DNA from 2 places in the Mycolicibacterium fortuitum subsp. fortuitum genome. Region 1 is predicted to be linked to the other one. Evidence: riboswitches for the same ligand, from Rfam matches in the RefSeq annotation. Region 1 holds a riboswitch; the other holds the start of a gene.
What was found. Region 1 has a riboswitch for glycine ahead of MFTT_RS03695 (L-serine ammonia-lyase). Riboswitches for the same ligand answer to the same signal wherever they lie in the genome.

Region 1 (7,689 bases):
TCCTCTTTGCGCTGGCTCATATGTTGCCTGCCCATCCGGCCCGCGGATCGAACCCGCTGGCCCGTTCGGCTTTCGCATAGGCCTCCAGCGCCTCGGCCGCTTCACCTTCCAGGTTCGGCGGCACGGCGACCTTCACCGTGACCAGTAGGTCACCGTGGCCGCCGGAGCGTTTGGGCACCCCACGACCGCGCACCCGCAGGATCCGGCCGTCGGAGGTGCCCTTGGGCACCCGCACCCCGACCTTGCCGTCCAGGGTGGGAACGGAAAGCGTTGTGCCCAGAGCCAATTCGTGGAAGCTGACCGGAACGCTTACGGTCAGGTCGTCGCCGTCACGCCCGAACACCTTGTCCGGACGCACGTGCACGGTGACGTAGAGGTCGCCCGAGGGCGCACCTCTCAGCCCGGCCTCGCCCTGGCCGGCCAGCCGAATACGCTGACCGTCCTCGACACCCGGCGGGATCCGCACGTTGATGGTGCGGGTCCGGGTGGTGACGCCGGTGCCATGGCATTCCTCGCAGGGATGCTCGATGATCGAGCCACTGCCCCGGCATTCGGTGCAGGGCTCGGAGAATCCGAACGCTCCCTGGTTGCGGTTGACCACACCCGAGCCGTTGCAGTTCGGGCACACCTTGGGGCTGGTTCCCGGCCGGGCACCGCTGCCGTGACAGTTGGTGCAGGGGGCCGGGCTGGTCAGCCGTAGCGGCATGGCCACGCCCTTGGTGGCTTCCAAGAAGGACAGCTCGGTTTCGGTTTCCAGGTCGTTGCCCCGGCGGGGCCGGCTCGGGCGGGGTTGTGCGCCCCGCCCGAACAGCCCGCCGAAGAGGTCACCGATATTGGCGCCGCCGCTCTGGCCGGCAGCGTCGAACAGGTCGCCCAGGTTGAATTCGGCTCCGTCGGAACCGAATCCACCACTGAAATTCCCGCCCGGGTTGAACCGACGGCCACCGCCGGCGAACAACCGACGGGTCTCGTCATACTCCTTGCGCTTAGCGGGGTCCGACAGGACGCTGTTCGCCTCGGAAACCGCCTTGAACCGCTCCGCCGCTCCCGCATCGGGATTGCGGTCGGGGTGCAGTTCGGAGGCCAGTTTCCGGTAGGCCTTCTTGATCTCGTCGGCGCTGGCGTCAGAGGAGACGCCGAGTTCTTTGTAGAAGTCCTTCTCGACCCACTCGCGTTGGGCCATGCGCCACCTCCTTACCTCTTCTCTCTAGTTGGTTGGACTATTTGTCTGATTCTGCGGCCTGGTCACCGGCGGCGTCAGCGTTATCCGCTGCCCCCGACGTGGAACCCGTACCGGCATCGGCGTCGGGCACGGTGTCGACGACACCGACAAGCGCGTGCCTGACCACCTGATCACCGATCTTGTAGCCGCGGCGCATCACGGTCCCGACAACGGGATGGGTGCCCTCTCCCTCGTGCTGCACGGCCTCGTGCAGTGAGGGGTCGAACTCGTCACCCTCCTCGCCGAACCCGGAAAGCCCCTGGGCCTCAAGGGCACCGACGAGCTTGTCGGAGACCGACTTGAGTGGGCCGGATTCCAGGTCACCGTGGCTGCGGGCCCGGTCCAGATCGTCGAGCACACCCAACAACTGGGTGATGACACCGGCCTTGGCCCGATCGGCGGTGACCTGCTGGTCGCGCAGGGCCCGCTTGCGGTAGTTGTCGTACTCGGCCTTCACGCGCTGCAGCGTGGCCTTGAGCTCGGCGACCTCGTCGCTATCGCTCGCCGGCGCACCGGCTTCGGAGGCGGCGGACGCCGGCCCACCAGGGGCCGGCGCCTGCTCACGAACCTCACCGGTGTCGGGATCGATGCGCCGTTTGTCGGTGACTGTCACCGGCTCGTGCGAATCGTTCTCGGTCACTTGGTCTCCTGGTCATCGTCGACAACCTCGGCGTCCACCACGTTGTCGTCCGCGGCGCTCGAGGACGTTCCACCTTGGGCACCCGAGGCCTGCTCGGCCTGGGTGGCCTCGTAGATCGCCTGCCCCAGACCCTGCGACTCGACGCCGAGCTTCTCCATGGCGGTCTTGATCGCGGAGATGTCGGTGCCTTCCAGCGCCGACTTGGCCTCGGCGATCGCACCGTCGACCTTGGACAGCGTCTCTTCGGGGACCTTCGAGCCGCCCTCTGCCTCACGCTGCTCCTTGACGAACTTCTCCGTCTGGTAGACCAGCGACTCGGCTTGGTTGCGGACGTCGGCCTCTTCGCGACGCTTCTTGTCCTCTTCGGCGTGTGCCTCGGCGTCCTTGATCATCCGGTCGATCTCTTCCTTGGACAGGCCGGAGCCTTCCTGGATCTTGATCGTGTTTTCCTTGCCGGTGCCCTTGTCCTTGGCGGTCACGTGCACGATGCCGTTGGCGTCGATGTCGAAGGTGACCTCGATCTGCGGCACGCCACGCGGGGCCGGCGGGATGCCGGTCAGCTCGAAGGAGCCGAGCAGCTTGTTGTGAGAAGCGATTTCGCGCTCACCCTGGAAGACCTGGATCTGCACCGACGGCTGGTTGTCGTCGGCGGTGGTGAAGGTCTCCGACCGCTTGGTCGGGATGGTGGTGTTGCGCTCGATCAGCTTGGTCATCACGCCGCCCTTGGTCTCGATACCGAGCGACAGCGGGGTGACGTCAAGCAGCAGAACGTCTTTCACCTCGCCCTTGAGCACACCGGCCTGCAGCGCGGCGCCCACGGCGACGACCTCGTCGGGGTTGACGCCCTTGTTGGGCTCCTTGCCGCCGGTCAGTTCCTTGACCAGGTCGGTGACGGCGGGCATACGGGTCGAACCACCCACCAGGACCACGTGGTCGATCTCGGAGACCGAGATGCCGGCGTCCTTGATCACCGACTGGAACGGCTGACGGGTGCGGTCCAGCAGATCCTGAGTGATCTTCTGGAACTCGGCGCGGGTCAGCTGCTCGTCGAGGAACAGCGGGTTCTTGTCGGCGTCGACGGTGATGTAGGGCAGGTTGATCGAGGTGCTCTGCGAGCTCGAGAGTTCGATCTTGGCCTTCTCCGCGGCCTCGCGCAGCCGCTGCATCGCCATCTTGTCCTTGGTCAGGTCGATGCCGCTGGTGGCCTTGAACTTGTCGACCAGCCACTCGACGATCCGGTCGTCCCAGTCGTCGCCACCGAGGTGGTTGTCTCCGGAGGTGGCCCGCACCTCGACGACACCGTCACCGATCTCCAGCAGCGAGACGTCGAACGTGCCGCCGCCGAGGTCGAAGACCAGGATGGTCTGTTCCTTGCTGCCCTTGTCGAGCCCGTAGGCCAGGGCGGCCGCGGTGGGCTCGTTGACGATGCGCAGGACGTTGAGGCCGGCGATCTGGCCGGCTTCCTTGGTGGCCTGACGCTGGGCGTCGTTGAAGTACGCGGGCACGGTGATGACGGCATCTGTGATGTCCTCACCCAGGTACGCCTCGGCGTCGCGCTTCAGCTTCTGCAGCGTGCGCGCGCTGATCTCCTGTGCCGTGTAGTTCTTGCCGTCGATCTCGACGGTCCAATCGGTGCCCATGTGACGCTTGACCGAACGGATGGTCCGGTCGACGTTGGTCACCGCCTGGTTCTTGGCGGGCTGGCCGACCAGCACCTCGCCATTGCGCGCGAACGCGACGACCGACGGGGTGGTCCGGGAACCCTCAGAGTTTGCGACGACGACAGGGTCGCCGCCTTCCAGGACCGCCACAACGGAGTTGGTGGTCCCGAGGTCGATACCGACCGCACGAGCCATAGTGTTGCCTCCTGATAGATATAGGGGTCTGAGCGGACTGCGCTCAAGCTTGCTCCGGGTGGGCGTCGATTGTCAACCCAGACTTGAGTCTGTAGCGCTCAACTTGTTGTCGATGAGGTCAACGGGGGTTTCGGGCGATTTGTTCCCGGTTTTCGGAGAATTTTTCCCAGACCAGGCTCAACATTCGACGACGTTGACCGGGACGTTGACCGCCAGCCCTCCCGTGGAGGTCTCCTTGTACTTGGCGCTCATGTCCAGCCCGGTGGCCCGCATCGTCTCGATGACCTGATCCAGGCTCACGCGGTGGGTCCCGTCACCCCGAAGTGCCATCCGAGCAGCGTTGATCGCCTTGCCGGCCGAGATGGCGTTGCGCTCGATGCACGGGATCTGGACCAGACCACCGATCGGGTCGCATGTCAGGCCGAGACTGTGCTCCATCGCGATCTCGGCGGCATTCTCGACCTGCCGCGGCGTACCGCCCAGGATTTCGGCCAGCCCACCGGCCGCCATGGACGCCGCTGAGCCGACCTCACCCTGGCAGCCGACCTCGGCGCCGGAGATCGAGGCACGCTCCTTGTACAACGAGCCGATGGCACCGGCGGTGAGCAGGAAGCGGATGGTCGTCTCGTCCGGATCCGCATGTCCGGCCGGCGTGTAGTGCAGTGCGTAGTGCAAAACCGCGGGGATGATCCCGGCAGCGCCGTTGGTCGGCGCGGTCACGATCCGGCCGCCCGATGCATTCTCCTCGTTCACCGCCAGCGCGACGAGGTTCACCCAGTCCTCGGCGAAGGCCGGATCACGCTCTGGGTCCTCGGAATCGAGCCGGACGAACCAATCCCGGGCACGACGGCGGACCATCAAGTTGCCCGGCAGATGGCCGTCCCGGGCCATCCCGTTTGCCTGACACGCAACCATGACATCGCGGATGTGCAGCAGTTGCGCCCGCACCTCGGCTTCACTCCGGGCTGCACATTCCTGGCGCATCATCACCTGGCTCACCGACAGCCCGTCACGGTCGGCGAGAGCGAGCAACTCGGCGGCCGAATGAAAGCTGCCGCCGGTGTCGGCGGATGCCGTTGAACGCGTGGCCGGCTCGGTTTCGGTGACGACGAAGCCGCCGCCGACAGAGAAGTAGGTCTCGCGGTAGATGACGTCACCGCCGGATGAGAATGCCGCCATCGTCATGGCGTTCGGGTGCCGGCCCAGTCTGCGGCCGGGATGCAGGTGTATGTCGGATTCGTTGAGCGAGACGGTGGTTCGGTGGGCCAACCGGATCTTGCCCTCGGCACGCATACTCGTCAGCCGCTGTTCCATCACGTCGGTCTCGATCGTGTCGGGCCGGTACCCCTCAAGGCCCAGCAGGATGGCCGGCATGGTGCCGTGCCCGGCACCGGTCGCCGCCAGCGAGCCGAACAGGTCCACCCTGACGTCGGCGACACGATCAAGCGCATCGCGGTCGACGAGTTCGTCGACGAACATCCCCGCGGCCCGCATCGGGCCGACGGTGTGTGAACTCGATGGACCGATCCCCACCGAGAACAGGTCGAACACGCTGACCGCCATGGTTAGCACCCGGCGCTGTACTGAGGCATGAGATGACTCCGATCCCCGGCATCGCAGCTAGGCGATGCATCGTGCGGTGACACCCCTCCGCTCTGTCCTGAAACCTGAGAGTTTTCGGCGGGTCGCGCCTGTTCCCCTTCGGTACGCGCACAATTACGCACGCAGTTCTCCAGAGTTGCCTCGGCACTGCGGTATTTGGGCCTGAGAGTTTCCCGGAGAGGATTTGCACCTACGGCACCTCCGAAGGCCGGAGGTTCTCCCACAATGCGTCGTCGACGTGTTGAGTTGTGTAACGGATGCTACCCCCGGAATATCTGCGACCACCGTCCCGTTGCAGCGACCGTCAACATAACTAAACTGGTCGTACAGTTTAGTTAATTACCAGAACAGGTGGTCAAAGACATGAGCGTTTGGTTCATCACCGGGGCATCGCGCGGATTCGGACTGCAGATCGCCCGCGACGCACTGGAGCGCGGGCACCAGGTCGTCGCCACCGCGCGCGACGCGGCCGCCGTCGCCGCCGCCCTCGGGGAGGGCGACAACGTGCTCGCGGTGGCCCTGGACGTCACCAACGAAGAGCAGGCACAAAAGGCCGCACAAGCGGCGGTGGACCGCTTCGGCCGCATCGATGTCCTGATCAACAACGCCGGACGCGGGCTGCTCGGGGCTGTCGAGGAGGCCACCGACGCCGAGGTGCGGGCCGTCTACGAAACCAACGTCTTCGGACTGTTGACCGTCACCCGCGCGGTTACCCCGGTGCTGCGGGCGCAGCGGTCGGGCACCATCGTGAACATCTCCTCGGTCGGCGGATTCGTCGGCTCACCCGGTTGGGGCGTCTACGCATCCACCAAGTTCGCCGTCGAGGCGATCTCCGAGGCACTGCACGCCGAACTGAAGCCGCTGGGCGTGCACGTCATGGTGGTCGAGCCCGGCTATTTCCGCACCGACTTCCTCGACTCCTCGAGCCTGCAGACCCAGCGCAATGTCATCGACGACTACACCGCCGGACCTGCCGGGCAGATGCGCCTCGCCGCCGCCGACCGGAATCACGACCAACCCGGCGATCCGGTCAAGGCAGCAAAGGCCATCATCGATGTCGTCGAATCCGCACAGCCGCCGCTGCGCCTACTGCTGGGCAACGACACCATCGCGGCCGTCGAGGGCAAGATCGCCCACGTCCAGGCCGAGCTGGCGCAGTGGCGAAGTGTCTCGGAATCAACGGATTTCGACGATGTCGCGGCCGGTTGAGACGGCGGCCGGTGGGGCGGGCGAGTTCGTCCGCCCCACCGGCGCTCGCAGCGACCGGATACACCAGGCCATCCTGGTCGCGACAGCCGAACTTCTCGACGAGGGTGGCTTCCCGGCAGCCACCATGGACGCGATCGCCGCACGATCGGGCGCCAGCAAGGCCACTCTGTACAAACACTGGCCGTCGCGGACCGCCGTCGCCGCCGAGGCGTTCGGCACCATGATGGCCGAGGCGCTTCCGCTACCCGATACCGGCAGCACGGCAACCGATCTCACCGAACAGGTGGTACGGGTCTCGGCGTTCTATGCCAGTGCGCGCGGGGAGGTGTTCGCCCAACTGCTCGCCGCGTGTGTCGAAGACACAACGGGCGCAGCGTATTTCCGCGAGTACTTCCTGAGTGGTCGACGTGCGGCCATCACCGAGCTGTGGCGGCGCGGCGTGGACAGGGGGGAGGCAGACGCCGGCACGGCGATCGACGATGTGATCGACATTCTGTTCGGTCCGCTGATCTTCCGCCGGATGACGGGCCACTATCCGCTGACCGAGGAGCACGCCAGGCAACTGGCGGCGACCGCCCTGCGCGGATTGCTCCCCGACGCCCCCTCCTAGCTCACCGACCACATCACCACCTGCGACTTGGGCACCGCACCGGGTGACCAGGTACGGTGCCCACAGCCCGGGGACACCCCGGTAGGTGGGGAGGCAATCGATCAGCGATGTCAGAGGAACTGTCGAAGAGGGGTCAGGACGCCACAGCGTCCGATGACGCGCCTGCACGCCGCAGGAACATGCAGCGGCGGGCATTCAGGTTCGCCACACCCGTCGGGGAGATCGCCATCGCGATTCGCACCCCTCGTACAGAGCGCCCCCTGCTGCCGAAGCGGTACGACCCGTTCGGCATCGCTGATCGGGCTCTCGACGCTGCCAAGACGAGCATGAAGCTGGCCGCCTGGGGTGAAGAGCAACTGGCCACCCTGGTGAAGAACCGGCTGGAAGCCATCGATTCGGCGGCGCCTCGCCCGGTGACCATCGCCACGCCGGAGGAGCCGACACCCGAATCGCTCAACACCAAGATGGACCGCCTGCTGGACCGGGCCTTGGATCAGAGCACCGCGGGTAGCCAGGTCGAGCTCTATCACCGCCTGCTGGACCAGCTGGT
Region 2 (7,689 bases), 2.7 Mb from region 1:
CGCGATGCACTACCACCAGGTGGACGTCGAGGCCGTGCAGAAGGAACTGGCCGGCAAGAAGCGCGCCACCATCTATGAGTTGCTGACCATCCCGCTCGCGGACTCCTCGCTGACCTGGTCGCCCGAGGAGATCCACGAAGAGGTGGACAACAACTGCCAGTCCATCCTCGGCTACGTGGTCCGCTGGATCGACGCCGGCGTCGGCTGCTCGAAGGTGCCCGACATCCACGATGTCGCTCTGATGGAAGACCGCGCCACCCTGCGGATCTCCAGCCAGCTGCTGGCCAACTGGTTGCGGCACGGCGTGATCACCGAAGAGGACGTGAAGGCCAGCCTGCGTCGGATGGCCGCCGTGGTCGATGAGCAGAACGCCGGTGACTCCGCCTATCTGCCGATGGCGCCCAACCCGGACGCCAGCATCGCGTTCGGCGCGGCGCAGGAGCTGATCCTGTCGGGCGCGGCACAGCCCAACGGTTACACCGAGCCGATCCTGCACCGGCGCCGCCGTGAGTTCAAAGCGAGCACCGCCGGGAAGTGATTAGACTTCGGCGGGTCCGGATGACTAGTCGGCGCGAGACGTACAGGGGTTAGGAATGGGCAGGCACAGCATTCCCGACCCTGAGGATGCACCCGACGAGCCCGACCACGGGCACGTCGGGGACTCCGGTTACCGGGACGATTACGACCGTCCCCGCGGCGAGCAGTCCCGGTACGCCGGAGACGACGACTTCGACACGCCCGGGCGCCAGCCCGATCGCGGATATGGGGATGTACCTGCCTACCGCGACGAGTCGGGTTACCGCGACGATCGCGGCTACCGTGCCGAGCCCGACTACCGCGCACCGCAGTACGGCGACGGGGACGACGACTACGAATCGGACTATCACGACTCGGAGTACGCCGATTACGACGAAGCCGAGTACGTCGAGGAAGACGGCTACGAAGACGAGTATGTAGACGGATACCGCGACCAGTACGCCGGTGACGACTACGACACCGAGTACGCCGACGACTATGCCGACGATCAGCCGACCGCCCAGTTCGGTGCGGTAGGCGGGATCGGTGATCCGCCTCCGCCGTCAACTCCGACCAGCCGCCAGCGTGGCGACTGGGACGGTGAATGGACCGGCAGCCACCGCGCCGTCGAGTCCGGGCGCCGCGGGGTGAGCGTCGGGGTCATCGTCGCGCTGGTCACCGTGGTCGCGGTCGTCGGCGCGATGATCCTGTGGAAGTTCTTCGGCGACGTGCTCGCCGACCGCAGCGACGCCGCCGCCGCGCGCTGTGTCGACGGTGAACTCGGTGTCGCGGTAATCGCCGACCCGACGATCTCCACACATATCGAGGGGCTGGCCAACAAGTACAACGAGTCGGTCAGCCCAGTCGGTGACCGTTGTGTCAAGGTGCGCGTGCAGTCCGCCGAATCCGACCGGGTGGTAAGTGGTTTCGCCAACACATGGCCCAGCGAGCTCGGGGACCGCCCGGCCCTGTGGATTCCGGCCAGCAGCATCGCCGAGGCTCGACTCGAGGCGACCGCGGGCGCCAAGACCGTGAGCGACAGCCGCTCGCTGGTCACCTCTCCCGTCCTCTTGGCAGTCCGTCCTCAACTCAAAGACGCACTGGCGCAACAGACTTGGGCCACCCTGCCGCAGCTGCAGAGCAGCCCTGCCGCGATGAACGCGTTGAAGCTGCCCGGCTGGGGCACGCTCAAACTGGCCTTGCCGACCCAGAGCAACGGCGATTCCGCCTCCCTGGCGGCCGAGGCCGTCGCCGCCGCGACCGCTCCCGCTGGCGCACCGGCCACCTCGGGCATGAGCGGGGTCAACACCCTGTTCCACGGTCAACCCAAACTCGACGACTCCGAGCTCGGCAGCGCCCTGGACGCGTTGCTCAACGCCTCCGACCCGGCAACCGCGCCCGTGCACGCCGTGGCCACCACCGAGCAGCAGCTGTTCCAGCGAGCCACCAGCGTCGACAACGTCAAGTCGACACTGGCGGGCTGGCTGCCTCCGGGTCCGACCGCCAGCTCCGACTATCCGACGGTGCTGCTGGCCGGCGACTGGCTGGAGAAGGAACAGGTCACCGCGGCCAGCGAGTTCGCCCGCTATCTGCGCAAGCCCGAACAGCTCGCCGAGCTCGCCAAGGCCGGGTTCCGCGCCGAGGGCACGACGCCGCCGTCGAGCGATGTCACCAGTTTCAGCCAGGTGGCCGCGCCGTTGTCGGTGGGCGACAACGCGATGCGGGTGACGCTGGCCAATGCCACGGCCACTCCGACGGGCAACCCGGCGGTCACGATCATGCTCGATCAGTCGATGCCGACCGAGGAGGGCGGCAAGTCCCGGTTGGCCAATGTCGTGGCCGCGCTCAACAGCCGGCTCAAGGCACTGCCGGACACTGCAGCGGTGGGCCTGTGGACCTTTGACGGCACCGAGGGACGCTCAGAGGTTTCGACCGGGCCGTTGGCCGAGCCGGTCAGCGGGCAGCGTCGCTCCGATGCACTGACCGCGACCCTCGATGAGCAGTCCGCCTCGGGTGGCGGCGCGGTGTCGTACACCACGCTGCGGATGCTCTACAACGAGGCCTTGTCGAAATACCACGAGGGCCAGACCAATTCGATCCTGGTGATCACCACGGGACCGCACACCGATCAGAGTCTGGACGGGCCCGGTCTGCAGGACTTCATCCGCGGGGCATTCGATCCGGCGCGCCCGATCGCAGTCAACGTGATCGACTTCGGCACCGGCTCGGACCGGGCCACGTGGGAGGCTGTCGCGCAGGCCAGCAGCGGCACCTACCAGCACCTCACCAGCTCGGCCTCACCCGAACTGGCCGCCGCTGTCAACACCATGCTGGGCTGACCGGCCGCGGCCTCCCGCGGCCGGCGCACACCGGCCGCGGGTATCGGCTCAGGCGAAGGCCTCGACCGGCGGGCAGGAGCAGACCAGGTTCCGGTCACCGTAGGCACCGTCGATCCGCCGCACCGGCGGCCACACCTTCGGACGGAATCCCTTGCCCAATGGGTAGGCAGCCTGCTCGCGGGTGTACGGATGATCCCAGTCGGCCACCAACAGGCACTCCGCGGTGTGCGGGGCGTGGCGCAACGGATTGTCGTCCACCGGCCACTCCCCCGAACCGACCCGATCGATCTCGGCGCGGATCGCGATCATCGCGTCGCAGAACGCGTCGACCTCGGCCAGACTCTCACTCTCGGTCGGCTCGACCATCAGCGTGCCGGCGACCGGGAAACTCATGGTCGGTGCGTGGAAACCGTAGTCCGCGAGGCGTTTTGCCACGTCATCCACCGTGACACCGGTGGCCTTGGTGATTCCGCGCAGATCCAGGATGCACTCGTGGGCGACCATGCCGTTCTCACCGGTGTAGAGCACCGGGTAGTACTCGTCGAGACGGCGGGCCACATAGTTGGCCGACGCGATCGCCGTGAGGGTCGCTGCGCGCAGACCTTCTGCACCCATCATCCGGATGTAGGCCCAGGTGATCGGCAGGATCGAGGCGGACCCGTACGGCGCCGCCGAGACGGTGTGCTCATCGGGCAACTCGTCGGCCAGCGGATGGCCCGGAAGGAACGGCGCCAGGTGTGAGCGCACCGCGACCGGCCCGACACCGGGACCGCCGCCGCCGTGCGGGATGCAGAACGTCTTGTGCAGGTTCAGATGGCTGACATCGCCGCCGAAGCGGCCCGGTCGCGCCAACCCGACCAGGGCATTGAGGTTCGCCCCGTCCACGTAGACCTGTCCACCCACATCGTGCACTGCCGCGCAGATGTCGGCGACGTCGTGCTCGTAGACCCCGTGTGTCGACGGGTAGGTGATCATCAGCGCCGCAATGCGATCGGCATGTTCGGCGATCTTCGCGCGGAGGTCGTCGAGGTCGACGTCACCGTTCTCCCGGCAGGCCACCACGATCACGCGCATGCCGGCCAGAGCGGCCGAGGCAGCATTGGTGCCGTGCGCGCTCGACGGGATCAGGCACAGGTCGCGGTCCGAGTCCCCACGGGACTCGTGGTAGGCCTTGATCGCCAGCAACCCGGCGTACTCCCCCTGGGAACCGGCGTTGGGCTGCAACGAAATCTGGTCGTAGCCGGTGATACCGGTGAGCCAGTCCTGCAGATCGGCGATCAGCTTCCGCAAACCCGGATTGTCCGACGCCGGCGCGAACGGATGCTGACGCCCGAATTCGGGCCAGGTGATCGGCTCCATCTCGGCGGCGGCATTCAGCTTCATCGTGCAGGAGCCGAGCGGAATCATGCTGCGGTCCAAGGCAATATCCTTGTCCGCCAGCGACCGTAGGTACCGCATCATCTCGGTTTCGGTGCGGTAGGAGTTGAAGGCCGGATGAGTCAGGAACTCCGAGGTGCGCGTGAGAATCCCGGCGTCCACCGGGTCGGTTGCCGGGGCGAGTCCGAACGCGTCGAGAACGGCCGACACATGCTCGTCGGTGGTGGCCTCGTCGCAGGACACCGACACGCTGTCGGCGTCGACGCGCCACAGGTTGATGCCCTTGGCCTTCGCCGCGGCGACCACCTCGTCGGCACGCCCGGGAACCCGCGCCAGCACGGTGTCGAAGTACTTGTCGTGCACCAGTGCGTCGCCGAGTGCGGCCGCGATCGCGGCGGCGTGACCGTGCACGCGGCGGGCGATCGCGGTCAGTCCCTGTGCGCCGTGGTAACTGGCGTACATCGCGGCCATCACCGCCAGCAACACCTGCGCGGTACAGATGTTGCTGGTCGCCTTGTCGCGGCGGATGTGCTGCTCGCGGGTCTGCAGGGCCAGGCGGTAGGCCGGGGCGCCATCGGCATCGACCGAGACACCCACCAGCCGGCCGGGCAACTGCCGCGCATGCTTGGCATGCACAGCCAGATAACCGGCGTGCGGACCACCGAATCCCATCGGCACACCGAACCGTTGGCTGGTTCCGAAGGCCACGTCGGCGCCGATCTCGCCCGGAGGGGTGATGACCGTCATCGCCAGCAGGTCGGCACCCACGGCCACCAGTGCCCCACGCCCGTGGGCAGCGGAGACCAGGCTCGTCCAATCCACCACACGGCCGCTCGCTCCCGGCAGCTGCACGATGACGCCGAAGAACTCGCCGTCAGGAAGCCCCTGGCGGAGGTCCGCGGTGACGATCTCGATGCCGAGCGGCTGCGCGCGGGTGGCCAGCACTGCCGCGGTCTGCGCGTACACATCGGTGTCGACCAGCAGTCGGTTGGCCTTCGACTTGCTCGCGCGGTGCATCAGCGTCATGGCCTCGGCCGCGGCCGTGCCCTCGTCGAGCATCGAGGCGTTGGCCACCTCGAGTCCGGTCAGGTCCGACACCATGGTCTGGAAGTTCAGCAGCGCCTCGAGGCGACCTTGGCTGATCTCGGGCTGGTAGGGCGTGTAGGCGGTGTACCAGGCCGGGTTCTCAAGAATGTTGCGCCGCAGCACGGCGGGGGTGAACGTGTCGAAGTAGCCTTGACCGATCATCGAGACCGCGGTCGTGTTGGAGTCGGCCAACGCACGCAGCTCGGCCAGCGACTGCTCCTCGGTAGCCGGCGCGGGCAGGCCTTCCAGGCCGGGGGCGGTTCCATCCGCGCCCAGGGCGTCGAGAATGCCTGCAGGCAGCGCCTTGGCGGCGAGTTCGTCGAGTGAAGCCACGCCGATCACCTCGAGCATGGTGGCCACTGCGGCGGCGTCCGGACCGATGTGACGCTCGGCGAAACGCGATTGATGCTGGTCGGACACGACACTCTCCTGAGGCGCGGACGTGCTGAGACGTCGTAGGCGTCCCTCTCCCTCTGTCGTCGACCCGGTCCGGGCGCCTGAGAGATTCAGCCCCGCTAAAGGACTTTTCCCCATGGGCGGGTGCCCACGGGCACCACTTTCCAGAGGCATCGGGGCCTGGCGCGGTCCTGGGTGCCTGAGAGGTTGACGGAGAGGGTATTGCTCCTTCGGCGTCCGTGACTGGCTGTCACGAAACTCTCCCGCACGAGGGCGATGCGTCGGCAATTCTACCGGGCGGGCGCCGATCTGCGCGAACAGACGCAGAGGTGCCCCTCAACAACCGTTGGGGGCACCTAGGTGAGAGGCGGCCGAAACTCAGCCGATCTTGCGATCGCGGCTTTTGCGCCGCGACGCGAGCTCATCTTCGGGTGATGCGATGGACTCACCACCATCGGCACGCTCACCCGGGAAGTCGGCGATGGTGCCGGTCAGCTCCCGCATGGCGCCCGACACCGCGATACCGAACACGCCCTGGCCGCCCTGAAGCAGATCCACGACCTCTTCAGCCGAGGTGCACTCGTAGACCGTGGTGCCGTCGGAGAACAGGGTGATGTTGGCGAGGTCCTGCACACCGCGCTGGCGCAGGTGGTCGACCGCGACCCGGATGTTGTGCAACGAGATGCCCGTGTCGAGCAACCGCTTGACGATCTTGAGGACCAGCACGTCCTTGAACGAGTACAGCCGCTGGCTACCTGAGCCGGCCGCGCCGCGGATGGACGGAACCACCAGGGAGGTGCGAGCCCAGTAATCGAGCTGACGGTAGGTGATACCGGCGATCTGGCAGGCACTCGGACCGCGGTAGCCGACCAACTCGTCCGGCACTGAATCATCGGGGAACAACCCGGCCTGCACGGGCTCACCGACCGGCCTGACAGGCGGCTCCGCGCCGCTCCCGGTGGTCAGATCCAACTCTTCCTGCCGTGGCGTGTCACCCACTGTGAATCCTCTCGCCGTTCGAACTCGCCCGCACCGTACTGGTATGCCCTGCACCGCAGCAATCTTCATCGCGACGGTTTGCTGCGAGCTCGAATGTGTCGAGCATACGCTTCCCGCCCGGGCCTGATTGCCCGCTGCGATGAAAGTATGGCGCCCGAATTCCCGCCCGATTGCCTCCCGCGCCGCGTGTCGATACCGGTATACCCACTTGAGACGTACCCGTGATCTGGGACCGAACAGCGGCGCCGGCGACGATCATGTCGCTTTGAAGTCGTCCGGCGAAACGCTGTCCAGGAACTCCTTGAACTTCTCCACCTCGTCCTCACGGACGGTGCCGGCCGCCTCTTCGTCGTTCTCGTCGGGAATGAGCAGGCCGGCCTCGGCCAGCACCGCCTCTTCCACGTAGATCGGCACGCCCACACGCAGGGCAATCGCCACCGAGTCGGAAGGCCGGGCCGAGACCTTGATGTCGCGGTCGAAGATCAGGTCGGCGTAGAACGTGCCTTCCTGCAGGTCGACGATTCGAACCTCTTTGAGCGAATGTCCAAGAGCGGCAATCACATCTCGGATCAGATCGTGAGTGAGCGGGCGAGCGGGCTCGACGCCCTGTTGCTCCAGCGCGATGGCTGCGGCCTCAGACTGGCCGATCCAGATCGGCAGATAACGGTCACCGTTCGATTCCCGCAAGAGCAGCACGGGTTGGTTCTGCGGCTGCTCCACCCGAATGCCGACCACACGAACCTCAGCCATCTGTGCCTGCCCTCCGCACCGCCGTGCCGTTTCGTCGAAATCTTCGTCCTTCGCCAGTTCGCCTCAGGGGTCCTGACTTAGACGAGCTGGCCGTCAAAACGAGTCTAGTCCTCAGCGATCCAGAACGTCGCGTACGGCGGACTTGATCAGCGACGTGTGCAAAGTGATCGCCAGGGCCGCAACTTCGCGGGCCAGATCGTCGGCCCGGTCGCGCGCTCCGGCCTTG

Region 2: linked by a shared signal. The riboswitch ahead of gcvP (aminomethyl-transferring glycine dehydrogenase) and the one ahead of MFTT_RS03695 (L-serine ammonia-lyase) in region 1 are both predicted to bind glycine.

What each region holds. Positions count from the first base shown of each region.
Region 1 is NZ_AP025518.1:781,921-789,609, reverse strand. Features, by position in the region: gene MFTT_RS03715 (heat shock protein transcriptional repressor HspR) at 1-20, opposite strand, end outside; gene dnaJ (molecular chaperone DnaJ) at 17-1,183, opposite strand; gene grpE (nucleotide exchange factor GrpE) at 1,221-1,862, opposite strand; gene dnaK (molecular chaperone DnaK) at 1,859-3,718, opposite strand; gene MFTT_RS03695 (L-serine ammonia-lyase) at 3,896-5,281, opposite strand; glycine riboswitch at 5,364-5,464, opposite strand; gene MFTT_RS03690 (oxidoreductase) at 5,684-6,529, shown strand; gene MFTT_RS03685 (TetR/AcrR family transcriptional regulator) at 6,513-7,139, shown strand; gene MFTT_RS03680 (Abi-alpha family protein) at 7,319-7,689, shown strand, end outside.
Region 2 is NZ_AP025518.1:3,466,270-3,473,958, forward strand. Features, by position in the region: gene MFTT_RS16765 (malate synthase G) at 1-538, shown strand, start outside; gene MFTT_RS16770 (substrate-binding domain-containing protein) at 594-2,855, shown strand; gene gcvP (aminomethyl-transferring glycine dehydrogenase) at 2,904-5,738, opposite strand; glycine riboswitch at 5,891-5,990, opposite strand; gene MFTT_RS16780 (MerR family transcriptional regulator) at 6,093-6,713, opposite strand; gene MFTT_RS16785 (bifunctional nuclease family protein) at 6,969-7,463, opposite strand; gene ftsR (transcriptional regulator FtsR) at 7,575-7,689, opposite strand, start outside.